Regions from separate parts of the Metabacillus schmidteae genome, predicted to be linked through region 1. Evidence: riboswitches for the same ligand, from Rfam matches in the RefSeq annotation. Region 1 holds a riboswitch; the other holds the start of a gene.
The links. Region 1 has a riboswitch for FMN ahead of HWV59_RS00600 (ECF transporter S component). Riboswitches for the same ligand answer to the same signal wherever they lie in the genome.
Positions count from the first base shown of each region.

Region 2: it holds a riboswitch for FMN, as region 1 does, so the genes downstream of both, ribE (riboflavin synthase) here and HWV59_RS00600 (ECF transporter S component) in region 1, are expected to answer to the same signal.

Region 1 covers NZ_CAESCH010000001.1:122,657-139,234, reverse strand. The annotation lists gene HWV59_RS00665 (DNA topoisomerase III) at 1-1,164, shown strand, start outside; gene HWV59_RS00660 (SRPBCC family protein) at 1,221-1,661, shown strand; gene qoxA (cytochrome aa3 quinol oxidase subunit II) at 2,061-2,999, shown strand; gene qoxB (cytochrome aa3 quinol oxidase subunit I) at 3,105-5,048, shown strand; gene qoxC (cytochrome aa3 quinol oxidase subunit III) at 5,051-5,647, shown strand; gene qoxD (cytochrome aa3 quinol oxidase subunit IV) at 5,650-5,934, shown strand; gene HWV59_RS00635 (spore morphogenesis/germination protein YwcE) at 6,153-6,434, opposite strand; gene HWV59_RS00630 (MFS transporter) at 6,811-8,019, shown strand; gene nfsA (oxygen-insensitive NADPH nitroreductase) at 8,088-8,837, shown strand; gene HWV59_RS00620 (TolB family protein) at 9,049-10,347, shown strand; gene HWV59_RS00615 (SDR family oxidoreductase) at 10,440-11,345, shown strand; gene HWV59_RS00610 (NAD(P)/FAD-dependent oxidoreductase) at 11,776-12,693, shown strand; gene HWV59_RS00605 (hypothetical protein) at 12,771-13,025, shown strand; FMN riboswitch at 13,248-13,379, shown strand; gene HWV59_RS00600 (ECF transporter S component) at 13,545-14,105, shown strand; gene HWV59_RS00595 (AraC family transcriptional regulator) at 14,213-15,067, opposite strand; gene HWV59_RS00590 (galactokinase) at 15,300-16,475, shown strand; gene galE (UDP-glucose 4-epimerase GalE) at 16,491-16,578, shown strand, end outside.
Region 2 covers NZ_CAESCH010000001.1:3,736,760-3,753,337, reverse strand. The annotation lists gene spoVAC (stage V sporulation protein AC) at 1-309, shown strand, start outside; gene spoVAD (stage V sporulation protein AD) at 325-1,347, shown strand; gene spoVAE (stage V sporulation protein AE) at 1,347-1,697, shown strand; gene HWV59_RS18295 (stage V sporulation protein AE) at 1,704-2,315, shown strand; gene HWV59_RS18290 (spore germination protein) at 2,267-3,745, shown strand; gene lysA (diaminopimelate decarboxylase) at 3,934-5,256, shown strand; gene HWV59_RS18280 (DUF1002 domain-containing protein) at 5,304-6,188, opposite strand; gene HWV59_RS18275 (peptidylprolyl isomerase) at 6,396-6,830, shown strand; FMN riboswitch at 6,993-7,142, shown strand; gene ribE (riboflavin synthase) at 7,339-7,986, shown strand; gene HWV59_RS18265 (bifunctional 3,4-dihydroxy-2-butanone-4-phosphate synthase/GTP cyclohydrolase II) at 8,057-9,250, shown strand; gene ribH (6,7-dimethyl-8-ribityllumazine synthase) at 9,273-9,737, shown strand; gene HWV59_RS18255 (GNAT family N-acetyltransferase) at 9,956-10,309, shown strand; gene HWV59_RS18250 (DUF309 domain-containing protein) at 10,412-10,957, opposite strand; gene HWV59_RS18245 (YjcZ family sporulation protein) at 11,083-11,175, opposite strand; gene HWV59_RS18240 (segregation/condensation protein A) at 11,372-12,118, shown strand; gene scpB (SMC-Scp complex subunit ScpB) at 12,119-12,715, shown strand; gene HWV59_RS18230 (DUF3907 family protein) at 12,865-13,332, shown strand; gene HWV59_RS18225 (D-alanyl-D-alanine carboxypeptidase family protein) at 13,405-14,556, shown strand; gene HWV59_RS18220 (nucleoside recognition domain-containing protein) at 14,549-15,139, shown strand; gene HWV59_RS18215 (spore maturation protein) at 15,142-15,672, shown strand; gene rluB (23S rRNA pseudouridine(2605) synthase RluB) at 15,866-16,578, shown strand, end outside.

The sequences.
Region 1 (16,578 bases):
TATGCACCAGCTATTGCAAAGATTTTAAGCAAGCCTATTAAAGCAAATAAATCATTCGTAGATGATCAAAAGGTATCAGATCACCACGCCATCATTCCGACAGAAGAATCTGTACCATTAAGTGCATTATCAGATAAAGAACGGAAAATCTATGACCTTGTCGTTAAACGTTTTGTTGCTGTTCTTTCACCTGCTTATCAATATGAACAAACAGTTGTGACAGCTAAAATTGGTGATGAATCGTTTTTGGCAAAGGGAAAGCGTGTCATCTCTCCAGGCTGGAAAGAAGTATACAGTGACCATGTAGACGAAGACAGTGAAGATGATCAAACACTTCCAGCTTTATCAGAAGGTGATACGTTTTCGTTAAGAGCTATCTCCAAAACAACTGGAGAAACAAAGCCGCCTGCCAGATTCAATGAAGCAACACTACTTTCAGCTATGGAAAATCCAACAAAATACATGGCAGGTGAAAGCAAGGATCTGATTAAAACGATTGGGGAAACAGGCGGACTTGGAACCGTTGCAACAAGAGCTGATATTATTGAAAAGCTGTATAGTAGTTTTTTAATAGAGAAAAAAGGCAAAGAACTCTTCATTACATCAAAGGGTAAGCAGCTTTTAACGTTGGTTCCAGAAGAATTAAAGTCACCTGTTCTCACAGCAGAATGGGAGCAAAAGCTAACGAAAATTTCCAAAGGTGCTCTACCAAAACAAGTCTTTTTAAACGAAATGAAGCAATATGCGAAAGAAGTAGTAAATGAAATAAAAAATAGTGAACAGAAATTTAAGCACGATAATCTGACAGGAAGCAAGTGCCCTGAATGTGGCAAACTAATGCTGGAAGTAAACGGAAAGAAAGGTAAAATGCATGTTTGCCAGGATCGTGAATGCGGTTATCGAAAAGGTATCTCAAAGGTGACAAATGCCCGCTGTCCAAATTGTCACAAAAAGTTAGAGTTACGAGGCCAAGGAGAAGGTCAACTATTTGTTTGTAAATGCGGCCACCGCGAAAAAATGTCTACCTTCCAGGAAAGACGTAAAAAGAATCAAAATAGTAAGGTATCAAAACGTGAAGTCTCAAATTACATGAAAAAGCAAGATGATAACTTTTCAAATAACGCATTAGCAGATGCGTTAGCAAAGTTGAATCTTAAAGAATAACAACTGTGAAACGCTAAAGATAAGGAAGATCCAACGTGCCAATTATTAAAACAGATATGTTTATATATGCACCGCGCAACATTTGCTTTGATGTTGCGCGTGATATCGATATTCATACCGAGTCCACAAGCCAAACAAATGAACGTGCCATCGGTGGTGTAACAAGCGGTCTCATCGGACTGAACGAAACCGTCACCTGGGAAGCTGTACACTTTGGGGTTAAGCAAAACCTAACCGTTCGAATCACTGAATTCGACTTCCCTAACCGTTTCGTCGACGAAATGGAAAAAGGAGCCTTCAAACGTTTTTACCACGTACACGAATTTATTGAAAAAGAAACCGGCACTCTTATGGTCGACACATTCGACTACACCTCCCCGTTCGGCATTATTGGAAAGCTTGCGGACCGACTGTTTTTAGAGCAGTATATGAAAGAATTTTTAATTAAGAGAAATCGGTATATTAAGAAGATTGCTGAAGAGAGAGTGGGCCGCTGAATGCGGTCTTTTTGAATTGGACTAGTAATAAATGTAAGCAAAATGTGTCGAATGGTAGATTATCATTTATCCATAAAAAGTAAGAAATAACCCCCAAACAATCCTTTATCTATCCATGTAAGCAATATTATTTCCAAAAAAGTGAACGTTTTATGAAGAAACTATTACAAAATCGTGATCAACCGTTGAACGTTACATGACAAAAATTAAAAAATATACCTTTCAGGTTTGTCCTCTGCTATGATGTGGGTATTGAATTACGTGTTACTCGCGTATATGTGAGTTTCACTATGTTCATTTCTTCACAAAAGCAATTCACAACATTTTAGCTAGTGGTTAGTCAAACTAACTATAGTATAGATCCTAGTGTGTCTATGCATAAAGGAAAGGAGTACTTTTATGAAATTAAAATGGTCTTTGTTTGCGATTATGTTAACAATTGCTGCTGTTTTATCTGGATGTGAGCCGTTATTGGTTTTGGATCCAAAGGGGCCTCAGGCTGAAAGACTAGCAAGTGACATTCTGTTAACAATGGGTATTATGCTATTTATTGTTCTTGTTGTATTTGGACTTTTAATTTACATGCTAGTAAAATATCGTGCTTCTAAGCAGCCTGATGATTATGAGCCGCCTCATATTCACGGGAATGTATGGGTTGAAACGATTTGTGTTGGTGTACCAATTTTAATTGTTGCTTATCTTTCTTTTGTATCTGTTCAAAGTAACTATATTGTAGAGGCAAAGCCGGAAGGCTACGGAGATAAAGAGCCTTTAGTTGTGTATGCATCATCTTCTGATTGGAAATGGCATTTTAGCTATCCTGAAGAAAATATTGAAACAGTTAACTACTTATATATACCAACTGATCGTCCGCTTGAATTTAAATTGTATTCACACGGACCGATTACAAGCTTCTGGATTCCGCAGCTTGGTGGACAGAAGTATGCGATGAATGATCACGTTACAACACTTCATTTAGCTGCAGATGCACCAGGTGAGTATATGGGCCGTAACTCTAACTTTAGTGGTGCTGGATTTGCTGAAAATACATTTAATGTAACAGCGATGTCTCAGGAAGAATTTGATGAGTGGGTTGATGAAGTAAAAGAAACAGCTGACCCTCTTACAAAAGATGAATTTTCAGAGCTGTTAGAACCAGGTCATCTTGGGCAGTTAACATATACTGGAACTCATTTAGAGTTCTCACCTCCGAATGAACATCATCATGGTGAAGCTGAGGAAGAAGAAGCTTCTGATGCAGAAACTGAGGAATCTCACGATGATCATTCAGAACATGAAGACATGTCTCAATCAGAGCATGAACACATGAATCATTAAAATTTGGCTTATCACTAAGCTTAACTTGTTCTAATGAAGAAAAACTTGTCCGTTAAACATTTTCTTCTTTACAAATAATTCATTTCCGAAAGGAGTCACAAACGTATGGATTTCTTTGATCGTTTTGCCGTACCTCATCCAAGTTTTGCGATCTATGCAGCAATGGTTGCGATTGGATTAACAACGATTGCAATCCTTGCTGGATTAACATACTTTAAAAAATGGGGTTATTTATGGCGTGAATGGTTAACGACTGTTGACCATAAACGTATCGGTATTATGTATTTAATTTCTGCGTTAGTTATGTTATTCCGCGGTGGCGTTGACGCGATTATGTTGCGTGCACAGCTTGCCGTTCCTGATAATACATTACTAGATTCACAGCATTATAATGAGATTTTTACAACTCATGGTGTTGTTATGATTCTATTTATGGCAATGCCATTTATCATGTTCTTCATGAACTTAGTTGTTCCACTGCAAATTGGAGCACGTGATGTTGCATTTCCACGTCTGAATGCTTTAAGCTTCTGGTTGTTCTTTATGGGAGCTATGTTATTTAACATTTCATTCGTTGTCGGTGGATCACCTGATGCAGGTTGGACTTCATATTTCCCACTGGCTAGTGAGGAATTCAGTAAATCTGTCGGAACGAATTATTATATGATTGCGATACAGATCGCCGGAATCGGAACCCTGCTTACGGGTATTAACTTTATTACGACGATCATGAAAATGAGAGCACCTGGTATGACATTAATGAAAATGCCAATGTTCACTTGGTCTGCGCTTATTGCAAACTTAATTATCGTATTTGCTTTCCCTGTATTAACAGTTGCACTTGCAATGGGAACAATGGATCGTCTATTTGGAACCCACTTCTTTACGATCGATAACGGTGGTATGGATATGCTTTGGGCGAACTTGTTCTGGGTTTGGGGACATCCTGAAGTATATATCTTGATTTTACCGGCATTCGGTCTTTATAGTGAGATTATTTCAACATTCTCAGGTCGTAACCTATATGGCTACAAGTCAATGGTTTGGTCAATGGTGTTAATTTCTCTTCTTTCTTTCTTAGTATGGGCGCATCACTTCTTTACAATGGGTCAAGGTGCGTTTACAAACAGTATTTTCTCTATTACAACAATGGCGATTGCTGTACCGACTGGGGTTAAGATCTTTAACTGGTTGTTCACACTGCGAAAAGGTAAAATTCGTATGACAACGCCAATGCTTTATTCAATGCTATTCATCCCGCTTTTCACATTAGGTGGGGTAACAGGGGTTATGCTTGCAATGTCTGCAGCTGACTACCAATACCATAATACAATGTTCTTAGTTGCTCACTTCCACAATGTTATTATTCCTGGTGTAGTGTACGCTATGCTTGCTGGATTAACATATTACTGGCCGAAAATGTTCGGCTTTATGTTGAACGAAAGAATTGGGAAATGGACAGCGTGGTTACTTTCTATCGGTTTCGTCCTAGCATTTATCCCAATGTATATTACTGGTTTAGACGGTCAAGTACGTCGTAGCTTCACATATTCAGAAGCAACTGGATTTGGTCCATTAAATATGGTGTCATTTATCGGTGCCGGAATTATGATGATCGGTTTTGCGTTAATCGCTTATAACATCTATTACAGCATTCGTTATGCACCAAGAAATATCGGTTCAGATCCTTGGGATGCACGTACACTTGAGTGGGCTACACACACTCCAGTTCCAGAGTACAACTTTGCAATTGTACCTGAAGTGAAAACAAGCGAAGCATTCTGGGATGCGAAGAAACACGGTCATGAACTATTCAAAGGTGAATATAAGAAAATTCATATGCCTAATAACAGTGGTATGCCATTCATTATGAGTTGTTTCTTCTTTGTATGGGGCTTCTCGCTGATCTTTAGCTTATGGATTCCAGCTATTATAACAACAATTGGGATTTTCGTATTTATGACACTTCGTTCGTTCGAAAAAGATCATGGTCGATATATTCCTGTTAAAGAAATTGAAGAAACTGAATCAGAATTGCGAGGTGCTTAAACATGAAAATTGATAACTCGCTTCCACTTGAATATAGTACAGAAGAAAATCAATTAAAGATCTTTGGATTTTGGATTTTCCTTGGTGCGGAAATCATGCTTTTCGCAACACTTTTCGCAACTTACTTTACATTATATAATCGTACAGGATCAGGTCCTGACGGAGCAGAAATCTTCGTTATCACGCCTGTTATTCTTGAGACACTTTTACTTTTAACAAGTAGTTTTACGATCGGTCTTGGTATCCATGCCATGCGTCTTGGTAGAGTAAAGGCAATGATTAATTTCTTTGTCGTGACACTTATTTTAGGATTAGGGTTCTTAGGTATTGAGATATATGAATTTATTCATTATGCTCATGAGGGAGCAGGTATTGGAGTAAGTGGCTTTACGTCAATTTTATTAACGACATTAGGAACGCACGGTGCCCACGTAACACTAGGGTTTTTCTGGGGATTATTTATTGTAATGCAAGTGAAAAAACGTGGATTAACTCCAGAAACAGCAAATAAGTCGTTTATCTTTTCACTTTATTGGCACTTCCTAGATGTAGTTTGGATCTTTATCTTTAGCTTCATCTATCTGAAAGGAATGATGTAAACATGAGCGAATTATTTCCGCTTAAACAAGTTATGGGATTTGTTTTTTCATTAGTCCTTACAGTCGTTGCACTTGGTGTTTACTTCTTTGATATGTCGTTTCCGGTAGGGATGACTGTACTTCTTGTAACAGCATTCATACAAGCAGGTCTTCAGCTTGTTGTCTTCATGCACGCAGGTGAAACGGAAGACAGAGCGGCTATTTATACAAACATCTACTACGGAGTAATCATTGCGTTAGTGACTATTTTTGGTACACTGCTTGCAATGGTTTGGGATATGGGCTAAAAGCAAAAAAGGGTATGACTCTAATTGAGAGTCATACCCTTTTTTATCGTTTAAAAAATTATAAAATTCTTGAACTGGGGCTAAGCGCTTCGACATCCAGCTCCAGCGCCTAGCCCCTCGAGGTCATAAGCCCCAAATGAATTGAAGACAAAGAACGTCTTCTATTCATTTGGGGCTTATGCTTGTCGGGGCTAATCAAGGCGCTTGCGCTTTTGTTCTTAATGAATATAGTTCTCGTCAGTTCTGCTTTGTAAGAATTCCGGTAGTTCAGATTTCCAAAGAACATAAAGAACAGTTAAGTGTGCTGCAACGATATTAAAAATGAACATTGATCCAAACACAAGGTGGCCAGTTCCGAAATCAGAGTACATATAGAGAATTAATGTTGTCCACATCAGAATAATAAGTGGTACTTGTAATATAGCAAGCTTTCTATTTTCCTTCCATAAAAACAATGGGGTTGCTGTTCCTATTAATAAATAAGCAAAAAATACATCCATTTTGACACACTCCCTTAACATTGGTATCGCTTACAAGTCTGTGTCCTAATTAGTAACATTTTGTGAACTTTTTGTTACAATTACTATAACATACTTGCCAACAAGAAATAAAGAGAAAAGTGCATGGAGTAAAAAAGATTTTGGCATGTTAAGCAATATACATTGACGACAAGAATTTGTTTAGAGTATAAGTGAAGATGGAGAGTAAATAGTATATGTTTTGTAAGTAAGTAAGATTCAGGTTTTACTCAAGAACTTGTCGTGTTTCTTTTACATTTCATGCACTTTCTTTGTACTACTAGTTATACGTTTCCCCGTATGATAAAGATGAAACATGGAAGTATACTTGGAAAAGCCTTAAGGAAAGGTGGATTACATGAAAACAACTCAGGAAATTTCCAGACGAAAGCTTCTAAGTATTGCAGGATTAGGATGGATGTTTGATGCTATGGATGTCGGAATTCTTTCATTCATCATTGCAGCTCTTCAAAAGGATTGGAATTTAACTTCTTCCCAAATGGGCTGGATCGGCAGTGTAAATTCAATTGGAATGGCAGTAGGAGCTTTAGTGTTTGGATTAATGGCTGATAAAGTCGGCCGAAAGCAAGTATTTATTATTACTCTGTTACTTTTCTCAGTGGGAAGTGGTCTTTCTGCATTTGTCACCTCCTATGCACTGTTTCTTATTTTAAGGTTTTTTATTGGTGCCGGGTTAGGAGGAGAGCTTCCGGTTGCATCTACATTAGTGTCTGAAAGTGTTCCTGCTAATGAACGTGGAAAAGTTGTTGTCTTATTAGAAAGCTTTTGGGCTGGTGGCTGGTTAATCGCTGCACTAATCTCTTATTTCGTTATCCCTACATATGGTTGGCAAGCTGCACTTTTATTAAGTGCTCTACCAGCATTTTATGCATTGTATTTAAGAATGAAACTACCGGACTCTCCAAGATTTCAAGCGGTTGGTGTGACGAAACAAAAGGAATCCCCGTTCACAAAAATTTCCAAGGTATGGGCTAAGCCTTATGTAAAACAAACAGCCATGCTTTGGATTCTATGGTTTTGCGTAGTATTTTCCTATTACGGTATGTTTCTTTGGTTACCAAGTGTGATGGTGTTAAAAGGCTTTAGCTTAATAAAAAGCTTTCAGTATGTGCTTATCATGACACTTGCCCAGCTTCCAGGCTATTTTGTTGCTGCATACCTAATTGAACGCGCAGGTCGAAAATTTGTCCTCATTACGTTTTTAATTGGGACAGCCTTTAGTGCTTATTTCTTCGGAAATGCTGATACTCTACCATTATTACTAACATCAGGTATCTTTTTGTCATTCTTTAACCTAGGGGCATGGGGTGCGCTTTATGCCTATACACCTGAGCACTATCCAACAGAGGTGCGCGGAACTGGAGCAGGACTAGCTGCATCATTTGGAAGAGTTGGTGGAATTTTAGGACCCTTACTTGTCGGATATTTAGTAGCAGCTGAATATTCAATCAACATCATCTTTCTAATTTTTGCAATATCCATTATTATTGGAGCTCTAGCTGTGTTACTGCTCGGTGAAGAAACAAAGCAGAAAGAATTAATATAAGCAGATTAGTATGTGATGAGAGGAAAAAGAGTTATCCTTTTTATAATAGAAAAAAGGAGGCAATAACCTTGAATGATGTAATTAAAACGATATTAAATCATCGTTCCATCCGCAAATTTGAGGATAAAGCATTAACAGACGAACAAATTCAAGTAATCGTTCAAAGTGCCCAGGCAGCATCTACTTCAAGCTTTATTCAGGCATATTCGATTATTGGTGTAAAGGATAAAGAAAAAAAGCTGAAGCTGGCAGAGTTAGCAGGTGGCCAGAAATATGTAGCGGAAAATGGACATTTCTTTGTCTTTTGTGCCGATTTGCACCGACATCAATTAATTGCTGGTCAATATAATCATGATGCGAGTGAAGTTCTGGAGAGTACGGAAAAATTTATGGTAGCTGTGATTGATGCAGCTCTTGCAGCGCAAAATGCTGTGCTCGCTGCTGAATCCATTGGTCTTGGTGCTGTTTATATCGGAGGTCTAAGAAACCAATTATCAGAAGTGTCAAGTTTATTAAAAACTCCTGCACATGTTCTTCCTGTATTCGGTATTGCGGTCGGATATCCTGCGCAGCAGCCGGATCAAAAGCAAAGACTGCCGCTTGAGCATGTGTATCATGAAGATGAATATCAACAAGATCAAACCAGGTATATCAATCAGTTAAAAGAGTATGACGAACAAATTTCTGAATACTATGAACAGCGGACGAATGGTGAAAGAAAAGACACTTGGACAGGTCAAATGGCAGGCTTATTATCAAAACCTACTAGAATGTATATGAAAGAATTTGTAGAGAAAAAAGGATTTAATAAGCGATAAATCTATTATAGTCAGGTGCTTTTATGCATCTGGCTTTTTTGTACATTAAGAAAAACAAAGGCTTACGCATACAAGGCGAGTTATTCTAATTTATTAGATTTCCTATAGTAAGACTGCTAAATATAGTATAATGGCAAAAAAGATAGAAGATTTTAGTAATTACCGGATTATTCCGTTGCATATGATAGATAAAGAAAGGAGCTGAAAAAGCTTGAAAAAACAGCGAATTGTTCTCATCTTTACAGTGGTAAGTTTATTACTCATGCTAGGCTCGATTCTTTACCAAACCCTTCAAGAAGAAGATCCATATCGTTTTTACACAGGGTTAGGACAGGAATTTGATATAGGTCCAGATGATTCTCGAGTTGCGTTTTCGTATTTTTTAGATGGTCATGAAGCGATTTATGTGTCAAATCTGGATGGGACGGATGTTACTAGATTAAGTGAGAAAATAGAAGGAAGATCACATTCACCAAAATATTCATCTGATGGAGAAGAACTGCTGTTTTTGACAGAGGATGATCAACGTATTCAAACAATTACCGTAATGAATCATGATGGTAGTAATGCAAAGCGGTTAGCGCTGGATAGTCTTCATGTAACAGATGCTGTTTTTGCCCCTGACAAGGAGTCTATATACTTTGTTGCAATGCCTGCTTCTGAAGTTGGGAAATCAGAAGGTGAAACAAAAGAAGGATTTGATCTTTATCAAGTTCATCGTCAGAGTGATCAAGTTGATCAACTAACAGACAGAGATCATTTTTCAATGAATGATCTTTCTATTTCAGCTGATGGAAAGACTTTGTATTACAGTTTATATAAAACGACTGAACAGCTTGTTGCCTATTCTTTAGAGAAAAAAACCGAATCATCCGTTGCACAAATCAAAGATGATATGTATTCTTCCGTTCTGTCTAAAGATGGTACATTGCTCGCTTATACAGCAGTAACTGAACAATCAAAGAATACTAGCTTGTTTCATTATGAGTTATTTGTAAAAAATATCGAAAGTAATAAAACGAATCAATTAACAGATTTACAAGCAAATGTGCAGTCACCTGTCTTTTTGCATGAAAAGGATGAAATTGCATTTTTGCATTATGAAAATTGGCCGGGGGAACCGGAGGAATATCAATTAATGTCAGTATCTCTTAAAGGTAATGGTAAACCGGAGTTAATAAACCTTGATCTACCTGCCTCTAGCGGAAGTTACTTTATTCCAAAAACAATTGGGTTTATGCTAAGTGAACAAGCAATAGCTGTTTATTATATTCTCTTTTTTGCTGGATTGATTTTGATTGCTCAAAGAAAGTCAGGTAAAGTTTACTTGCCATCATTAGTTAGTCTTGCTCTAGCTGTTCTCACGTTTGTTGGCAGCTTTATCATTGGTTTTTTCACAAACCCTTGGTACGGAATAGGACTGGGGATGGTGGCGATTACGATGTTTGTTTGTTCGTTACTTCTCATACTATTTTCATTTATCCTAAAAAGATTTACTAGAAGATCCTAAGGAAATGTTTATTTCTTTAGGATTTTTGTTATTTCTACAAGCTGTTGGTGAATAGATTTTAAGCGAAGTATGCAAAGCTGGGAGGGCCATACATGTATCCATATCCTGTTTATCCGTATTATGGGAAAAAGCAAAAGACAAAGGTGCAGCCAATTGTATTTCCACCACAACATCAAAATCGTCATCCAGGTTTTGAATTTGAAATGACTCCTCCACCAATCTCAGAGTGGGATGGCTATAAAGGAAGTGGAAAGTTAAAGAATAAAGTAGCAATTATAACTGGGGGAGATAGCGGAATTGGAAGGGCGGTTGCCTATGCCTTTGTAAAAGAGGGAGCGGCAGTTGTTATTCCTTATTATAATGAGCATCAAGATGCCCAGGCGACAAAGCGAAGAATTGAAGAACTGGGTGGGAAATGTTTACTTTGCCCCGGAGATTTATCACGGGAACAATCATCCTATGAAGTTGTCAAATCAGCCATTCGAACGTTCGGCCGATTAGATGTTGTTGTCAATAACCATGCTGTACAGTATGTTCAAAAAAGCATTTTAGATATATCAGCAGAGCAACTGGAAAAAACGTTCAAAACAAATATATTTGCCTTTTTCTATATGGTCAAAGCAAGCCTGCCTTATTTAGAAAAGGGAAGCTCAATTATTAACACAACATCTGTCACTGCATATGAAGGAAACAAAACATTGATTGATTATTCTGCGACAAAAGGAGCCATCACAACGTTTACAAGATCTTTGTCACTGTCTCTTGTGGATAAACAGATAAGGGTGAATGGGATAGCACCAGGTCCAATATGGACTCCATTAATTCCCTCGAGCTTTTCAGCGGAAAATGTCGCAACATTTGGTTTAGACTCCAAAATGAAACGACCTGGACAGCCATTCGAGCTTGCACCTGCATATGTGTATCTTGCATCAGATGATTCACGTTATGTAACAGGTCAGGTTTTGCATGTAAATGGAGGTCAATTCAGAACGTCGTAACCGCAACTTAGGAACTATAAAATAACCCTGTGAATAACTTGTGTATAGTGGATAAAAGTCCTATATATATTGTGGCGAACGAATGTACCCACACAAAATGTGGATAGTAAATGTGGATATGTTGATAACTTTTGTGGATAAGTTGTTGTTAACTAGGTAATAGGCTGTTAATATCTAAATTTTTACGATATAAAAGTGGAAAACTGTAAGCAATATCAACATTTTCTAAATGAAAGCGCAGTTATCCACATGTGAAAAATAAAATTTAAAATAAGGGACCGTTTACAAAGACGGTCCCTTTATCTTTGCTTAGGAATTTATAAAATTCCTGAACTGTGGCTGATCAAGGCGCTTGCGCTTTTGTTCATTGTATGAACCGTTTCTTTTTGACAAATCATAACTAGTACTTAATTTTAAAGGACGTGTCATGATGACTGAAAAAACAAATACATATGAATGTATCATCGTTGGAGCAGGAATTGCGGGCTTGCAGGCAGCGATTCAATTAGGAAGATATATGCATAAAGTAATGGTGATTGATTCTGAAGATGGAAGATCAAACTTATGCAGAGGCTACCACAATATATTGGGATGGCCGGATGGAGTAAGCGGTGAAACTCTTAGAGATCTAGGTAAAAAACAAGCAGCACAATATGGAATTGAATTTATAAAGGACTATGTTATCGAAGCAAAAAAGAGTAATGAAAGAATATCAGTGAAAACTGAATCCGGTAAAACATATGAATCCACAACGCTTCTGTTATCCACAGGAATTAAAGATCGAATTCCGGAGATAAAAAATATTATCCCATGTTTAGGTGTTTCTATCTATGTATGTCCAGATTGTGATGGCTATGAGGTAAGAAATCAGCATGTTCTTCTGTTAGGATCCGGAAAAACAGGTGCAAGTTTGGCGTTAACCTTAACATATTGGACAGAAAAGATTACATTCATCAATCATGATGGAGAAGTGGAGCAGTCATTATTAGAGAAGTTAAAGCAAAAGAACATAGATGTTATTCATGAAGAGATTGAGGCAATTGTTACTGAAAATGAATCTGACTTTAAAGGGGTAACATTAAAAAATGGACAAACCATTCAGGGTGATAAAGGATTTATTGGATTTGGCGGCAATGCCGTTCATTCTGAGCTTGCAAAGCAACTAGGTGTAGAAAGACTTGAAAACAAGCATGTTCTTGTAGATCCTCGAACAAAGGAAACAAATATAACAAATGTGTGGGCAGCAGGAGATCTTATTGCCCATTCAGAGCAGGTGACCATCGCAATGGCAGACGGATGTCAGGCGGCCATATGGATTCATAAACGGTTACTGAAAAATAATCAGTGACGTGAAATCTCTGTTTTCCTTCTTCATGATGTTTTGTATCATAGAGTGAGTAGGAATCAAAAAGGGAGAGGTTGGATTTGCGAAAAGAAATTGAGGATTTGTACGATGAAGTGTATGAAAAACTGGCTGAGTATCATCAAACGTCTTTTGAGTACACACAAAAGCTTTCAGATTACCCAATCACCCAACATGAAGAAGTAACAGAAAAGCTGGAAAGAATTGAGTTTGCCTTACAAGCGGCAAAGGATATTTTGGAAAACATCATGACTCCGGGAACAAAGATGACGATTATGCATCAAAAAGGGACCATTCAGATAGATCTAAATAATTGAGAGAACGAACACACGAGTCTATTTTTATACTTTCATAAAGCATGAAATTTTATGGGTAATAGGATAAGAAAAACTATAGCTTTCACATTAGGACTTGGCGATAGGCCAAGTTTTTCTAATAAAAAAGGGACAATTTATACCAAGTGATTATCTAGGAATAAAATGCAAATCTCTTTTAAAAAATGAAGTTTTCTGTATAATTAAGACATAAACAAAATAATGATCTATCTTCGGGGCAGGGTGAAATTCCCGATCGGCGGTAATAAGAGATTTTCTTTAAGCCCGCGAGCCTTTTAGGCAGGATTTGGTGCAATTCCAAAGCCGACAGTATAGTCTGGATGGGAGAAGATGGAGGTTCAGCTAACGTTCAAAAAATGACTTGATGAACGTTTATTTAGGATGCCTTCGTAAACTCCCTCATACATTTGTGAGGGAGTTTTTTATACGTTATCAACATAAGGTATCTTACTTTGCGAACACCTCTTCCAAACGCGATGGATCAATGGAGGAGAGATACAAATGATTAGAACAGAAAAATTTAGTGTAAGAACAATGGCATCAGTTGCAATGCTTAGCAGTATATCGTATTTATTAATGCTTTTAGTTTTTCCGTTACCACTATTTCCCACCTTTTTATTCATTGATTTTAGTGACATTCCTGCGCTACTTGCAACTGTTATGTTTGGTCCATTGGCAGGTGTCTTAGTCGTTTTAATTAAAAATATTATTAATTTCTTAATGATGGGGAGCCCAACTGGAGTGCCTGTTGGTCACATTGCAAACTTCTTAGCAGGAGTTGTCTTTATTTTACCTACGTATTATGTATATAAAAGAATGGAAACAAGAAAAGGGATAATGATTGCCCTGGCGGTTGGAACACTTTCAATGGCGATTGTTATGAGTATATTAAACTATTTATTTATACTTCCGGCATATACCTACTTCATGCAGGCACCTGATATGCGCAATTTAGTTATACCTGCGATATTACCGTTTAACGTAGTAAAAGGTGTCCTAATGTCAACTTTGTTTGTATTGGTATTTGTCCGACTTAAAAGTTGGATGGCGAAATTTGCATAAAAGAAATATGATCGTCCCCAGTGGTTTACTGGGGGTTATTTTTTGCCCAAAAGGTTAATATCAGGGAAAAGGAATAAATTTTGCAAGAGACAACATTTGATTCAAACCTAAACAGTATGTCTCTCTTGCCTAATTTCACCTGGTGATTTCCCAGTGAGTTTGCGTGTAATCTTGTTTAGGTAGTTAGCATTTTTATAACCGACTAATTGCGCGATTTCATCAACCGTGTATTTAGTATGCTGCAAAAGCTCGATGGCCTTTTGCAGTCGGATATTTGTTAAATATTGAATAGGAGTTGTTCCAGTTTCTTCTTTAAATAGTCTAGTGAAATGATACTTTGATAATTTTGAAGCCTCTGCCATTTCTTCAGCTCCAATGTCATCCTGGTAATAGTTTTTAGCGAATAATACGGCGCTTATGACTCCCTCTGACCAATCCTCCATATATTTATCAACTGTTTTTAATGATAAAGACAATTCCATTAGAAATTGATAGGCGATGCTTGATCCGTGATAGGCATTTGTTATTTTTTTCTCGATAGAATCATCGTAAATTTGCTTAAGAAACTTAATGAGTGTTGATTCCGGGTGAAATCGGATAACCTGGTTGTCTGATTTCTTTACATGCTCCCAGCAGCGTCTTGCTTCATTTCCGTATAGGGTTAAATAGAGAAATTCCCATTTCGATGAATGTTCTGGTAAATAATAATGATAATTGCTGGGGCTGCTGACAATAAATGCATGACCTGCTTTTAATTGATGTACCTTACCATCAATATTGATTTCACCATGTCCAGATAACGTATATTGAAAGATGTATTTATCTTGATCCTTTCTCTCCGTTCCGCTCCAAGAGTAAATGGATGAAGCTTGCTCATCCCAACCAACAGACCAAATTTGAGCAACACTGTTCACATGTGGCTCATTAAAACGAAAGACAATGGCTCCTTTTTTCTTTTCCATAGCAAAAAAATCCCCCTTTCTTACCCTTTTTATCTAAACTGAGCAAAAAAAGACTTATGTATTAATCAGAATAGTGTTTGATATAGTTAAAATCCTTGTATATAAAAGCTTATTCTAAGCAAAAAAGTGCTAATTAATAAAATAATTTTACCATTGTTCAATGAAAAATTGAAACTTACAATAAAGATAACGCTATCACAAACCAAAAATGCGAGATGAAGGGTGATTTTCAATGATAGATCAATTACTAGACCAGTTTAAACAAATATTCAAAACAGATCAGTCTGTTCGCACATTTTTTGCGCCGGGCAGAGTGAATTTAATAGGTGAACATACAGATTATAATGGCGGTCATGTGTTTCCATGTGCTTTAACATTTGGAACATACGCATTGGTAGCACCAAGAAATGACAAGTCTATCCGTCTGTATTCAGTAAATTTCCCTGATAAAGGAATTATTGAATTATCAACTCAAGATCAACTTGCGCTTGAAAAAGAACATGACTGGGCCAATTATCCTAAAGGAGTCATAAAAGAGTTCGCAGATCGAGGTGTTCAGGTAGAAACAGGATTGGATGTTTTATTCTACGGAAATATTCCAAATGGTGCGGGTTTATCTTCTTCAGCATCTATTGAACTTGTAACAGCAGTTGCTTTACAATCAATATTGGAAACAACGTTTAGTCGTGTTGATCTTGTTAAAATGAGTCAGCATGCAGAAAATGAGTTTATTGGGGTAAGCTGTGGCATTATGGATCAATTTGCCATAGGAATGGGAAGAGAAGACAATGCAATTCTGTTAAATTGTCAAACACTTGACTATCAATATAGCCCCATAGTCCTTGAGGATGCATCTCTTGTCATTGCAAACACAAATAAACGCAGAGCACTTGCGGACTCAAAGTACAATGAAAGGCGCTCTGAATGTGAACGTGCTCTTTCACAAATACAAACTCAAATTTCGATTCAATCTCTTGGCGACCTTACACCGGAGCAATTCGAAAGTCATCGTCACCTAATCAAAAATGAACTTGATCAAAAACGTGCAAAGCATGCTGTTTATGAAAATGCACGAACGATTCAAGCAGTTGAAAAACTGCAGCAAGGTGATATTAAAAGCTTCGGTCAGCTAATGTGTGATTCTCATACATCGTTAAGAGATGATTATGAGGTAACTGGTTTTGAATTAGACACATTAGTAGAAGCAGCTCTTAGCCAAGATGGTGTAATTGGCTCAAGAATGACAGGTGCAGGCTTTGGAGGATGTACAGTATCAATTGTAAAAAATGATAAAATCGAAGAATTTATTCGAGAAGTAGGCAAGCGTTATAACGAAAAAACAGGGTTAGAGGCTGATTTTTACGTAGCGAATGTTGGCGATGGAGCAAAAGAAATAAAAATGAATTAAGTGGAGGATGAAAAGATGGCAGTATTAGTATGTGGTGGAGCAGGATATATTGGGAGTCACACGGTGTCTGAGCTACTAGATCGTAATGAAGAGGTAGTGGTGG
Region 2 (16,578 bases), 3.6 Mb from region 1:
AATGTTTTCAACTTTTCAGAAAAAGATGCAGGAAATCCGACTGTTGCCACGTTGATTCTAATATCTGCTTTACTAACGGGAATTGGTATTTATGATAAGCTTGGACAGTTTGCAGGAGCGGGATCTGCGGTACCTGTAACAGGGTTTGCTAATTCGATGACAAGTGCTGCAATAGAACATAGAAGTGAAGGTATTGTGTTGGGAGTTGCAACCAATATGTTTAAGTTGGCAGGAAGTGTCATTGTTTTTGGTGTTGTGGCAGCCTATATAGTCGGAATGATTCGCTATTTTTATGGACTAGCATTTTAAGGTGGGGTGGAAATATTGAAACTAACAGGAAAGCAAACATGGCAATTTGAGAATCCTTTATTTGTTCATTCAAGTGGAACAGCTGTCGGACCAAAGGAAGCGGATGGACCACTGGGGCAATATTTTGACGTTAAACATAAAGAACTTCATTGTGGTGAAGACAACTGGGAGCTAGCAGAACGAAGATTAATGGAGCAGGCAGTTGAGCAATGTCTTACCAAAGGAAATAAAACAATAGATGATATAGATTTATTTTTAGCAGGAGATTTACTGAACCAAAACGTAACGGCTAATTATGTAGCAAGACATCTCAGTCTTCCTTTTCTTTGTATGTTTGGAGCTTGTTCAACATCTATGGAAACTGTAGCACTTGGTTCCGCATTAGTTGATGGTGGCTTTGCTAATCAAGTAATTGCAGCAACAAGTAGTCACAATGCAACAGCAGAAAGGCAGTTCCGTTATCCAACAGAATACGGGGGCCAAAAGCCTGATACTGCAACCTATACAGTAACGGGCTCAGGGGCTGTTTTAATTAATAAAGAAGTTAGTGATATTAAAATCACAGCTGCGACAATCGGGAAAGTCGCAGACTTAGGGATTAAGGATCCTTTCGATATGGGTTCAGCAATGGCACCTGCTGCAGCAGATACAATTGCACAGCATCTTAAGGATTTAAACAGAACTCCAGAGGATTATGATCTTTTTCTAACAGGAGATCTCTCAGGAGTTGGTAGTCCAATTGTAAAAGAGTTGCTGAAAGAGGAAGGCTATGATGTACATGACAAGCATAATGATTGTGGCTTAATGGTTTTTCGTCCAGATCAAAAAGTATTTGCCGGTGGCAGTGGTTGTGGTTGTTCAGCTGTCGTAACATATGGACATATATTTAACGAGCTCAGGGCTGGTAATTTAAGACGAGTATTAGTTGTAGCAACCGGTGCACTACTTAGTCCAACAATGATTCAGCAAAAAGAATCAATACCAACGATTGCACATGGAGTTGTTTTCGAAAGAGCAAATGGAGGAGTGATTGGCTAATGGAATATTTGTTAGCTTTTGTTGTCGGAGGAGCGATTTGTGTAATCGGACAAATCCTATTAGATGTTTTTAAATTAACACCGGCACATGTTATGAGTTCTTTTGTTGTATCAGGGGCCATACTGGATGGGTTTGGTATATATGATAATTTAATAAAGTTTGCTGGAGCTGGAGCAACCGTACCTATCACAAGTTTTGGACACTCTCTCCTGCATGGGGCAATGGAACAAGCTAAGGAGCATGGCTTTATTGGCATAGGTATTGGTATATTTGAACTAACGTCAGCAGGTATTTCAGCAGCAATTTTGTTTGCATTCATTATGGCACTTATCTTTAAACCGAAAGGATAGGTCACATTGGCAGAAAAAGTGAGGGTCATTATTGTAACTGATGGAGATGAATATGCTGCAAGAACAGTTGAATATGTGGCAGCCCAAATAGGGGGAAGAGCCATTTCACAAACCCAAGGGAATCCTACTATATTAAGTGGACCCCAAATAGTTGAGCTAATTCTTCAGGCAAAAAATGACCCTGTCTTTGTCATGTTTGACGATTGTGGATTATTAGGAGAAGGGGCTGGAGAAGTGGCTTTGAAATACGTCGCTGAACACCCCAAAGTAGAGGTGCTTGGAGTAATTGCAGTAGCATCTAAAACACATCAGACAGAGTGGACGAGAGTTGATGTTAGTATTGACCGATTTGGTGAATTAACTGAATACGGTGTAGATAAAAGCGGACTAAAAGACATTGAACTTGGAAGAATAAGCGGTGATACGGTGTATTGTTTAGATCAGTTAAAGGTTCCGATTATTGTTGGAATTGGAGATATTGGAAAAATGGCAAGAAAAGATAGTGTGAAGAATGGATCGCCAATCACATTAAAAGCTGTTGAATTGATACTAGAAAGGAGCGGTTCCGATTGTCAACAGAGAAGGAAGCTAAACAGTACCCAATCACGGGAAACTTAGCAGAAAGCGAAAGGTTTTTTACCGAACATGTTGGTTTAAATACGAGCTTTGATTTAGGTGTCAGGAAATTATCCTTATTAGACTTTCAAGTCAATATGTATTATTTAAACGGTCTATGTGATACGAATTATATTACGCAAATATTAAAGAATGTAACATTAATTAACGATAGTGAAGTAAATCATATAAAATTTAAAGAAATTTTAGAAAATAGAATTGTTAACCAATCCGTCCAAAAAATAAAAACGCTGGATGAAGTGGTGGACCAGGTTCTTTCGGGATTAATTGTATTTCTTATGGAAGGCTCTGACTATGGACTTGTTGTTGATGTGAGAAGTTATCCCGGTCGACAACCTCAAGAGCCGGATACAGAGAAGATTGTTCGTGGAGCAAGAGATGGTTTTGTTGAGAATATTATCGTTAACACAGGCTTAATTCGAAGAAGAATTAGAGATGAGCGTTTGCGATATGAAATGATGAAAATTGGTGAACGTTCAAAAACAGATGTTTGTCTTGCTTACATTAAAGATGTGGCTGATCCCGGACTAATTAAAACCATAAAAAAAGAACTTGACACAATTAAAGTTGATGGAATAACGATGGCAGATAAAACGGTTGAAGAATTCTTAGTTCGACAGGGCTACAATCCTTATCCTCTGGTTAGGTATACAGAAAGACCGGATGTTGCAGCAAATCACTTGTTAGAAGGTCATGTATTGATTATAGTTGATACATCACCTAGTGTCATTATCACTCCTACAACATTTTTTCATCATGTTCAGCATGCAGAAGAATATCGTCAAGCTCCTGCTGTTGGTACGTTTTTACGTTGGGTCCGATTTTTGGGAATTATTGCATCAATTTTTCTTTTACCATTATGGTTTTTATTTTGTTTAGAGCCGTCACTTTTACCAGAAAATATTGCTTTTATTGGTCCTAATGAAGAGAAAAATATCCCTATTGTTATCCAAATATTTTTAGCTGATTTTGGGATAGAGTTTTTAAGAATGGCTGCGATACATACGCCGACATCTCTTTCTACTGCGATGGGTCTAATCGCAGCAGCGTTGATTGGTCAAATTGCGATTGACGTTGGATTGTTTGTTCCGGAGGTAATCTTATATGTAGCGGTTGCAGCAATCGGAACATTTGCAACACCAAGCTATGAATTAAGTGTTGCGAATAAGATATCAAGGTTATTATTGTTAGTTGCAGTTGCAGCTTTCAAATTAGAGGGATTTGTGATTGGATGTACAGTTTTTATCATCTTGCTTGTAAGAATAAGATCTTTGAACACTCCTTATCTGTGGCCATTTCTACCATTTAATGCAAAGGCCTTATGGCAAATCATTGTTAGGACTTCTGTGCCGGGCGCAAAGCTAAGACCAAGTATTGTCCATCCTCAAAATGTAAAAAAACAACCGAATTAGGGTAAAGTGACATTGAAAGAACCCCTCTTTTATGATATTGTATGTTTAATTTCATGCAGAATTTTCATAACAGACAGTTAATAACCAGCTGGTGTTAACTGTCTTTTTCCTTGTTAATTAATCTTCTATTGATTGGTTTTCAAGATAAGAAAACGTAAAAGCCTAGTTGTAGAAAGAGGGGATACATTTTGTTCTTACATGGTACTAGCAATATAAATGAAAAAGGACATTTAGAAATAGGCGGAGTGGATACCATTCAATTAGCGAAAGAATATGGTACACCTCTTTATATTTACGATGTAGCGTTAATAAGAGAACGCGCTCGAAGCTTTAAAGAAGCATTTGAAAAAATGGGCGTAAAAGCACAAGTTGCTTATGCAAGTAAAGCATTTTCATCGATTGCCATGTTTCAGCTGATTAATGAGGAAGGACTTTCATTGGATGTTGTCTCTGGTGGTGAATTGTATACTGCAATTGCTTCCGGATTTCCTGCATCAAGAATCCATTTACATGGAAACAATAAAAGCAAATCAGAACTTAAAATGGCTTTAGACCATCAGGTAGGGTGTATTGTTGTAGATAACTTCTATGAAATTGAAATGTTAGAAGAACTAACAAAAGCATCTGAACAAAAAGTAGCAGTTTTGCTACGTGTTACACCTGGTGTTGAAGCACATACTCATGATTATATTACTACAGGCCAAGAAGATTCAAAATTTGGATTTGGTTTGTTAAATGGACAAATTGAGAAGGCTATTGAAGCAGTGTTAAAATCAAGTCATATTCATTTGCTTGGAATTCACTGCCATATTGGTTCTCAAATATTTGATACTGCCGGATTTGTTCTTGCAGCAGAAAGAGTATTTGATAAAATCAAGGAATGGCAAAGTCAATTCTCATTTATCCCGGAAGTTGTTAATCTGGGTGGAGGATTTGGAATTCGCTACACAGCAGAAGATGAGCCGCTTCCAGCTACTTATTATGTCGAAAAAATTGTTGAAGCAGTTAAAACACAAGTAAATGAAATGGGCATTGAAATGCCCGAAATTTGGATTGAGCCAGGTCGCTCCCTAGTAGGAGATGCAGGAACAACATTATATACAACCGGATCAACAAAATCTGTTCCAAATATTAGGGAGTATATTGCAATTGATGGGGGAATGAGTGATAATATTCGTCCAGCTTTATATCAAGCCAAATATGAAGCAGTATTAGCAAATCGCGCATTAGAAAAGCATGATGTCCCGGTTTCAGTCGCAGGAAAATGCTGTGAAAGTGGAGATATGTTAATTTGGGACCTGCCATTACCAGAGGTTAAGCCAAATGATATTTTGGCCGTATTCTGTACAGGTGCTTATGGCTATTCAATGGCTAATAATTATAACAGAATCCCAAGACCGGCAGTTGTTTTTGTTGAAAATGGCGAAGCGCAACTTGTAGTGAAAAGAGAGAGTTTTGAAGATTTGATTGTGAATGATCTTCCCTTTCAATCGAAAGTAATTAATAAATAATAAAAAAACAAGAGCGGTGTTAAAAATACACACGCTCTTGTTTTTTATTATGCGGATTGCTCATTATTTGTAAAGATAGAAATAATCGCATTCCATAATGCTATAAAGAATTCTTTTACTTGCTGTAGAAAAGTTTGGCCTTCCTCAGAATTCAGAAAATTTGAGATTTTATCCCTTGCCTGATCGAGCTGATCACCAACCTGATTCCAATCGATATTTATATCCTTCATCTTATTAAACAAATCAATTAAACTATTGATATCTTCTTCTGAAAGTGTAATACCTAAATCATTTGCTGCATTTTCAATCATTGTACGTAATTCCGCATCGGTCTCAGGAATACCATTTTTGGCAATGTCATCCTTGATTTTTGCCATTAAAGCTGATGCATTTTCCGCTCCAACCTCATCACCCAATTTTGCTGTTGTGACAAGTTCTTCATTCGCAACCTGTTTTACATCTTCCGGTATAGCTTCTTCAGAAGAAATCTCATAAGCCTTGATTAAACCTGTTAAGGCAGCAGTACCTGAAACTTCAAAAGGTGCGGTAACATAAATGGACGCATCTTTAACACCTGCTGTCATGAGGGCATTTAAATACATTTCATCCGTTACCCAGTTGATATTCTTTGTTTTAACTTCAAGACCTGAACCAGCTTTTTCAATTGTAATACTTGTTGACGATATAGCCTTCGTTCCGATTGTTGCTTTTGGAATATAATCACCTAAATATTGATGTTCTTCCTCATTAGAAACTGTGATGATTTGATCATCTGCAGTTGCATTCATTTCATTAAGAATCGTTTGTTTTTGTTCTTCTGTTAAATTTTCTCCAAGCGTAATAATCATATCCCCCACTACTGCATCTGCGTATGTTAAGGATGGAAAAGCAAATAAAAGTAAAGCGATGAAACTAACTATATATTTCTTCAAAATAATGCCTCCTTATTCAAACAATGACTGGCTCTCCTCATCTATTATAGAGCTTTTTATAAAATGTCAATACATTCAACATGGAAATTAAGAATTTCTTAATATTATTTATTAACGATCTATTTGGTATTCCTCCCTTGAGTATAGTAGAATAGGTAGGTATTCATGTCTATTAGACGTACAAAACATATTGGAGGTTTCATACATATGAAAAAAGCACAAATTACAATGGAAAATGGCGATGTAATGACAATGGAGCTTTACCAAAATGAAGCACCAGGAACAGTTGCTAACTTTGAAAAGCTTGCTAATGAAGGATTTTATAATGGCTTAACATTTCACCGTGTTATCCCTGGGTTTGTAGCACAAGGTGGTTGTCCGCATGGAACTGGAACTGGAGGACCTGGCTATACGATTAAGTGTGAAACACAAGGTAATCCACACAAGCATGAAGCAGGATCCCTTTCAATGGCACATGCAGGGAAAGATACAGGCGGCAGCCAATTCTTTATCGTTCACGAGCCACAACCTCATTTAAACGGGGTTCATACTGTTTTTGGTAAAGTAGTGGATAATCTAGAAGCTGTTTATAAAATTAAACCAAATGATGTAATGAAAGAAGTAAAGGTTTTTGAAGAATAAAATCTAAAAAATTTTAGAACTGTCTAGTATATGGGCAGTTCTTTTTCATTGCCAGGAAAGTTTAACAATAAATTTACCTTTTAATTTCTAAAAATGAAACATAAAGATTGCAACATGCTCGTTATATGGATAAAATATAATTTATAATTTCATATTTCGTTTTACATTCTTCGGGGCAGGGTGGAATTCCCTACCGGCGGTGATGAAGGGGAGTGACTCTTCTAAGTCCGTGACCCGTAAACATTAATTGTTACGGTGGATCTAGTGAGATTCTAGGGCCGACAGTGAAAGTCTGGATGGGAGAAGAATTGCGTGAATTTTTTGCGGTGTATTAAAGTCTGTGAAAAAAATAGACATTTAATACTCTTATTTGACATACTCAAATATCAATTTCTGACAATTTCCAAGCCCCTAGTCTCTTTGACAGTGGGCTTTTTTTGCATTGCATAATATATGCAATGCAATGTAAACGTAAATATGACATGTATAAAAGGAAGGAGGAAATCGTGTGTTTACAGGGATCATTGAAGAAATTGGCACAGTTCAAAGTGTACAAAGCTCAAAAGAAGCGATCGTTTTCACAATAGGAGCAAAACATATACTTAAAGATGTAGCTTTAGGGGACAGTATTTCAGTAAATGGAGTATGCTTAACAGTCACACAATTCTCGGCTGCTTCTTTCTCAGTTGATGTAATGCCTGAAACGGTTAGAAGCACATCTTTATCCCTTTTAAAAAAAGGGTCAACAGTAAACTTGGAGAGAGCAATGGCAGCGAACGGAAGATTCGGCGGTCACTTTGTTTCTGGACATGTTGACGGTATTGGAAAGATCGTGAAAAAACAGCAAGTGTCTAATGCAGTTTATTATGAAATACAAGTGCCTGAAGAATTAACTAGTACCTTGATCCATAAAGGTTCTATTACAGTAGATGGAATAAGCCTGACGATTTTTGGGTTAGAGAAAGAAAAAGTAGTCATTTCTATTATTCCTCATACTTTAGGTGAAACCATTTTAGGAACAAAGGGTGTTGGTGATATTGTGAACATCGAATGTGATATGGTTGGGAAATATATAAAAAAATTTGTTTCTCAACAAGATAACACAAAAGGCTCTTCATTAAGTAAATCATTTTTAGAAGAAAATGGCTTTGTCTAAGGATAGACAATAAACAACAGCTGACTAGCAGGTTGTTAGCCAATGTAACATATATGAAGGGAGTTATATCATGTTCAATACAATCGAAGAGGCAATTACAGATTTGAGAGATGGTAAAGTAGTCATTGTTGTAGATGACGAGGACCGTGAAAATGAAGGAGATTTTGTTTCCCTGGCTGATAGAGTGACTCCTGAAGTAATTAATTTCATGATAAAGCATGGTAGAGGGCTTGTATGTGTTCCAATAACAGAAAATCAGGCAGCTAAATTGGATCTTTCTCCTATGGTCTCTCAAAATACCGATCCACATGGAACGGCTTTCACCGTTAGTGTTGACCATAAAACAAATTCAACAGGAATTAGTGCATTTGAACGTGCCGATACTGTAAAAGCACTTTTATCGGAAGATTCAAAGCCCGCAGATTTCAAGAGACCAGGACATACATTTCCATTAATTGCAAAAGAAGGTGGAGTTCTCCGTAGAGCTGGTCACACTGAAGCAGCAGTAGATTTGTCCCGTCTATGTGGTGCAAAGCCTGGTGGAGTCATTTGTGAGATTATTAAAGAAGATGGTACGATGGCAAGAGTGCCTGACTTATTAGTCCTTGCTAAAGAGCTTGACTTGAAAATTATTACGATTAAGGATTTAATTAAATATCGTAATCAGAGAGAAAAGTTGGTTAAGAAAGAAGTTGAAATTGAGCTGCCAACTGAATTTGGTTCTTTTAGAGCTATAGGCTATTCTAATGTTTTAGATCAAAAAGAACATGTTGCATTTGTGAAAGGCGATATTAGCCCTGAAGAAGAGATATTAGTAAGAGTCCATTCTGAATGTCTTACAGGAGATGTATTTGGATCTTACAGATGTGACTGTGGCCCCCAATTACATGCTGCACTTTCTCAAATTGAGAAAGAAGGAAAAGGGGTTTTACTCTACATGAGGCAAGAGGGTAGAGGGATAGGTCTACTAAATAAGATGAGGGCTTATAAGCTTCAGGAACAAGGGTATGATACCGTTGTAGCAAATGAAAAATTAGGATTTGCTCCTGATTTAAGAGATTATGGCATCGGTGCTCAGATTCTTAAAGATCTGGGAATTGAAAAAATGAAGCTCTTGACAAATAATCCGCGTAAGATTGCTGGACTTGAAGGCTATGGCTTAACAATTGTCGATAGAGTACCGATTGAAATGCCTGCAAGAGAAGAAAATGAAAATTACTTAAGAACAAAATATGAAAAACTAGGTCATTACTTACATTTTTAAATCGAAAGTTGGAGGAATAATAATGAAAACATTTGAAGGACATTTAATTGGAAGTGGATTGAAAGTTGCAATTGTAGTAGCACGTTTTAATGAGTTTATTACTTCTAAGCTATTAGGAGGAGCAGAAGATGCTTTGAAAAGACATGGCGTCGAAGAATCAGATGTAACTGTTGCTTGGGTTCCAGGTGCATTTGAATTACCTTTAGTTTCAAAAAAATTAGCTGAATCAGGAAAATATGATGCGGTTATCACTCTGGGTACTGTGATTCGTGGTGCTACAACTCACTATGATTATGTTTGTAATGAAGCAGCAAAAGGAGTTTCACAAGCTTCTCTAACAACAGGTGTACCGGTTATTTTCGGTGTTCTAACAACTGAATCGATTGAGCAAGCTGTCGAAAGAGCAGGAACGAAAGCAGGTAATAAAGGCTATGAAGCTGCTGTTACTGCAATTGAAATGGGTAACTTATTAAAGGCTCTTGATTAATTTTTCCAAAAAAGGTGTTTAAAATCGTCGAAAAACTGTATATAATGATTGAGTAACAATTGATTAATTTGAATCATATATATAGTTGTATTTTACTTTTGTTATGTCTGTAGTTAATTAGTGACACCTGCTAAAGCATGGCTAATAAAAACTGATTTTGTACGGTTTCAAACACTTTGCTTTCATTTTGAAAGCTAATTCGTTAATGAGGGGTATCTATGTTAATTCGCTTTAAAAAAAGTTTTGAAAAAATTGCGATGGGCCTTCTTTCCTTTATGCCGGCAGAAAAGGACTTAAAGCAATTACAACAAACAATAAAACAATATGAAACATTAGATGATTGGCAATTGTTTTTATGGAAGCAAGACGAAGATATCATTGGTGCAATTGGTGTCGTGTTTAAAGATGAAAACACTGTTGAAGTTCAACATATTTCCGTTAATCCTTCCCACCGACAACAAGGAATTGGTAAACAAATGGTTCAAGCTGTTACAGATCTTTATAAGAAGAAAACAGTTATTCCAAATAACGAAACAGAATCATTTTTCAAAAAATGTAGAGATTGTAAATAGTAATTTTAAAATTTAAGGGTCAGACTTCATAATAAATTTACGCTTCCTATCGATCTTACTAAGGTGGCGTTAGAAAAATTATTGAAGACTGACCCTTACCTATTAGGATTCCATGTTATTTTTATGAGACCTTTCCACTTTTCTTTTTTCTAATTGAAATAAACGCTCTTCAATGACGTCTGTTCTATCCCGTCTTTTATGTCTATGAATAAGCTCTTTATCTGTTAAATTACTCTCAGCTCCCCATTCTATTCCTTCATTTTTGCAAATTGAAAGGCATTCTTTCATTAATTCTTTATTTTTGATCGGAAGGTCGATGCTTGTATATGGTCGTTGATGTTGAATTTCATTTTTTCTCTTAACGAGTAACTTCATTAGCAGATCACTATGTAAACCTAACTTTTCGATATGGTCTCGTTCACTTTCTATAATACCTATAGCGTTAGAAATCATTTTTAAAGCTCCGCTAAAATTTCCTCTTCTATGATGGTAAAGCGCAACAGCGATTTGAATTAACCCAACCCAGTATTTCTTTCTATCCTTAAGTACATCCTTTTTCCAGTGTTCTTCAAGCACTTCATGGCATTCAAAATAATCTCGATCACAATGAAAATGCAAGAGGTAATCAATATATGCACGATCAAACATTGTATGATAACACCTTCAATTCAATAAATTTTTAATGACAGTGTACCATAAAACAACATTCTCAATTTGAAAAAGCAATAAAAAATTTTGAGGTTGCTGAGAATCCAGCAACCTCTTTTATCAAATTATAACCAAGCAGCACCAACGATAATTAATAAGATAAACAATACAACAATTAACGCAAACCCTGCACCGTAATTATAACCTTGATCACCCATGTTTTGAATCCTCCTTCAAGTTTAGCTTTTATACACTTGTAATATATGAGTGAAAGTTGAAATTGTATAGGCAGGAGTCCAGCTTTTAAAGTTTTTAGGTATTTTAAAAGTGTTTGCCAAAGAAATAATTATTGGACATGTTAAGAAAATACTCTATACTATATGGTGGCAAGTAGTAAGATTGGTGGGATAGAATTTGCAATATCATGTAAAAATAGACGCTTTTGAAGGACCTTTAGATTTATTACTTCATTTAATAAACCGATTAGAAATTGATATATACGATATTCCTGTCTCAGAAATAACAGAGCAATATATGCTATATATTCATACAATGCAAGAGCTTCATCTTGATATTGCTTCTGAATATTTAGTTATGGCAGCGACATTACTGTCAATAAAAAGTAGAATGTTGCTCCCGAAACAAGAAGAAGACTTATTTGAAGACGAATATGGAGAAGAACCTGAGGAAGATCCACGTGATGAGTTAATGAGACGGTTAATTGAGTACCGTAGATTTAAAGAAGCGGCAGATGACCTTAGGACACTTGAAGAAGATCGTTCTCACGTTTATACTAAGGCACCAAGTGATTTAAGTGAATTTGTAACAGAATCAACAACACAAATAGATTCCTTAAATGTTACCATTTATGATATGTTAGGCGCTTTTCAGAAAATGTTGCGGAGAAAGAAAATTCAAAAGCCGGTACAAACCAAAATAGCGCGTCAAGAAATTCCAATTGAAAAAAGAATGGAAGAAATATTAGCTGACTTAAAGTCAAGACCAGGCAGGAGGAAATTTCATGATTTGTTTCCTTCTAATATTAAAGAGCACTTAGTTGTGACTTTTTTAGCCATATTAGAGCTAATGAAAACACGTTCAATAGTTATTGAGCAAGAAAACAATTTTTCAGATATTTATGTTATGGGGAGTGAATCTTAGATGACCTTAGGTGTGATTGAGTGGAATTCAATCGTAGAAGCATTATTATTTGCCTCAGGTGACGAGGGTCTTTCCCTTAAACAATTAATAATGGTTTTAGAGGTTGAAGAGCAGGAAGTCGTTGCTATTATGAAAGAGCTAGCGGAAAATTATAAACAGAATGACAGGGGAATTGAGCTAGTAGAGGTTGCCGGTCAATATCAACTGACAACAAAAAAAGAGCATGCAGCATATTTAAAGAAATTAGTTGAATCACCTGGGAGTGGCTCACTTTCACAGGCTGCATTGGAAACATTAGCTATTGTTGCATATAAACAGCCTATTACAAGAGCAGAAATTGAAGAAATTCGCGGTGTGAAAACAGAAAGACCGATTCAAACACTTGTATCAAAAATACTTATTAAAGAAGTTGGAAGGGCCGAGGGAACAGGCCGTGCAATATTGTATGGAACAACCAAGGAATTTCTGGAATATTTTGGGCTTAAATCGATAAAAGAACTTCCGCCACTTCCGGAAAAAGCTGATAATGAATTTGAACAAGAAGAAGCTGATCTTTTCTTTGAAAAGTTTAACGAAACACTGGAAGATTTGAACTAATTTTGACTGACCTGAAAAAATATTTTTAGGTCAGTCTTTTTTTTTTGAAAAGACAATATGATGTAGTGTATATAAAGGCTTTTAGTCATATTAAAGTAAATTGTTAATAGGTCCTTTTATTAACTAAATCTTGAAGAGGTGTATGATGAATGACAGCGATATTATTAAGAGTTGAAACGAAAAAAGTAGCCGCTTTCTTAGAGAACATTGTCGAGCAGCTAACTGAATATGTAAATTCGATTACGATACATTCCCTAGGACAAGAAGGAATATTTGATCATGAATATCTTCTAGAGTTATTAAAAACAACCCGGAGATTATTAGTTTTTTGTGAGGAAGGACTTGAAGCATGTAATAGTATTCTCAAAAAAAAGTCAACTGATGAAGAATATATGAAACATGTGCTGGATAAGGTTTATTGTCAATGTATTGAAAGGTTTTTTCATCCCAAAAATGATGTATGGTATGAAAATAGTCGAAGTTCCTATTCGGATGAACACTGTATAGTATTTAGAAAAGCTGTCCCTCCTACATATGTTTCATTTATTTATTCGATAGAATTAGAATTTCAAATGATACGTGAACAAATGGAGCACAGGGTACAGTCACAATTTTAATTTTTCATTCATAAGCTTTGTCCACGTGCATAAACTTGTACAAAACGAACGAGTAAGGGACGTGGATGCTTTATGCTGCACATGAAGAAAGTGACAACAGGGATTATCATTATGATCTTATTACTTTGCTGTAATCTTACGCAGACCTCTGCTATTGGTGTAAGTGCTCAAGCAGCCATTCTAATAGATCAAGAGTCTGGAAGGGTGTTATATGAAAAACAGGCACATCAGAAAATGAGAATTGCAAGTATCACGAAAATAATGACCGCAATTCTTGCAATTGAATCTGGTAAGTTAAATGAAATGGTCGCAGTAAGTGAGAGAGCGCTTCAAGCGGAGGGATCTTCGATTTATTTACAAAAAGGGGAAAAGATTAAACTAGAGGACTTAGTCTATGGACTAATGCTTAGGTCTGGAAATGATGCAGCTGTAGCCATTGCCGAACATGTTGGAGGTAGTCTGGAAGGATTTGTATTAATGATGAATCAAAAGGCAGAAGAAATTGGAATGACAAACACGATGTTTGCAAACCCTCATGGATTAGATGATCATGAAAATCATTATTCAACTGCCTATGATATGGCCATATTAACACAGTATGCCATGCAAAATAAAACCTACCAAAAAATTTCTGGAACTGAAACACACCGGGCGCCAAACCCTAACGAAAAATGGGACAGAGTTTGGCATAATAAGAACAAACTTTTGACAACACTTTATGAATATAGTACTGGTGGAAAAACAGGCTATACTGTTAGAGCCAAAAGAACATTAGTTTCAACTGCATCAAAAGATGGATTTGATACCATTGTTGTCACGTTAAATGATCCAGATGATTGGGATGATCATATGAACTTGCACAATTATGCTTTCAATCATTATGACCTGGTCAAATTGAAAAATGAAGGAACACTGGATGGTATTGATCATGAATTTTATAAAAAACATGTATTCATCGATCGCAATGTTCTTTATCCCTTAAATAAGGAAGAACAGGAAAAAGTAAGAATTAATATTTCTTTACAGGAACCACAAAAAGATTGGGAAGATGTTGAAAAGGTACCGAATGTTGTTGGTGAAATGTCAATTAAGATTGAAGAAAAGTCCATAGCCAATATTCCTATATACTTTGACAACGGAAATGTTGAAAAACCAAAAGGGTCGTTCTGGAACATATTTAAAAATATCTTTTTTGCATCAATGGGGGTAAATCGTTATGGTTAATATCATTTGGGTGATGTTAACCGTTATTGGTATTGTGTTTGCGATGTTTAATGGAACAATGGATGAAGTAAATGAGGCCATATTTAAAGGCGGGAAAGAAGCTGTTACAATTGCAATCGGATTTATTAGCGTTTTAGTTTTTTGGCTTGGATTGATGAAGGTTGCAGAAGAGGCTGGATTGCTGGAGAAGTTGGGGAATTTATTTAAACCAATTGTATCAAGGTTATTTCCTGATGTGCCGCCTGAACATCCTGCAATGGGGTACATGCTTTCAAATATGATGGCAAATCTTTTCGGCTTGGGAAATGCAGCTACACCTCTAGGCATTAAAGCTATGGAACAGTTAAAAGTATTAAATGGCGGATCTGATAAAGCAAGTAGATCCATGATTACTTTCTTAGCCATAAATACTTCAAGTCTAACGCTAATTCCTACTACGGTTATTGCAATAATGATGACCTATGGATCATCATCACCTACTAGTATCGTTGGCCCTACATTGATTGCAACATTCCTTTCAACTTTGGGAGCTATTCTTATAGATCGTTTCTTTTATTATAGGAGAAAGAGAAAAGGTGATTGACTATGGGACTTATTGGAGCAATATCATTATGGATCATTCCGGTAATCATTGGTTTTATCTTAATTTATGGAACTGTAAAAAAAGTACCGACCTATGAAGCCTTCGTAGAAGGTGGTAAGGAAGGAATCACCATTTCATTTTCAATCATTCCTTATTTAGTCGGTATGTTAGTGGCTGTTTCTGTTTTCCGTGCATCTGGAGCGTTAGAGTTTTTAATGAATTTTATGAAACCGGCACTGGAAGTTTTAAATATTCCTGCTGAAATTGTACCATTGGCATTTATCCGGCCAATCTCAGGGACCGCTGCGTTAGGATTAACATCTGATATTATTTCAACATATGGGCCGGATTCCTTTATAGGTATGCTGGCTGCAACAATGCAAGGCAGTACAGATACTACTTTATATGTTTTAACAGTATATTTTGGAGCAGTAGGGATAAGAAAAATGGGAGATGCTCTAAAGGTAGGCTTATTAGCTGATTTAGTAGGCATTATTGCAGCAATTGTTATTGTCACAATTATGTTTTCATAATAAATCCACTAAAAACTTGGTTGATACCAAGTTTTTTTTATTGTATTAGGCAATTGGATACTACCACGATTACAACATCTTAAATAATTATGGTATGATGGTTAAGCACATTTTGACAAACAAAATTAGAATTTTAATGTCGATACTTGTGAAAAAAAAGAGAAAGCAGTAATATGTTATCGAGGTGAACGAGATGGAACGCTTACAAAAAGTAATTGCTCATGCTGGTATAGCTTCTAGACGAAAAGCAGAGGAATTAATAGTAGATGGAAAAGTAAAAGTGAACGGAAAAGTGGTAAAAGAATTGGGTATAAAAGTAACGGATCAGGATCGTGTTGAAGTCGAAGGGATTCCGCTTGAACGAGAAGAACCTGTCTATTTGCTTTTATATAAACCAACAGGTGTTATTTCTGCTGTAAAGGATGATAAAGGTAGAAAGGTTGTTACTGACTTTTTTCCATATATAAAACAAAGAATTTATCCTATTGGCAGGCTGGATTATGATACATCAGGTATTCTTTTATTAACTAATGATGGTGAATTCGCGAATATTCTCATGCATCCACGCTATGAAGTAGAAAAATCTTATGTAGCAAAGGTAAAAGGAATTCCAGCCAGAGAGAAGATTAAGCAATTGGAACGAGGAATACAACTTGAAGACGGGAAAACATCTCCTGCACAAGTTAAGGTTTTGTCGATAGATAAAAAGAAACAAACGTGCATCATTGAATTAAAGATCCATGAAGGGCGTAATCGTCAAGTTCGACGCATGTTGGAAGCAATAGGACATCAGGTTGTAAAGCTGAAAAGGGAAAAATTCGCATTCCTTAACTTGAATGGATTAGCTACAGGTGATTCCAGAGAACTAACACCACATGAAGTAAAGCAACTTAGGGCCCTTGCACA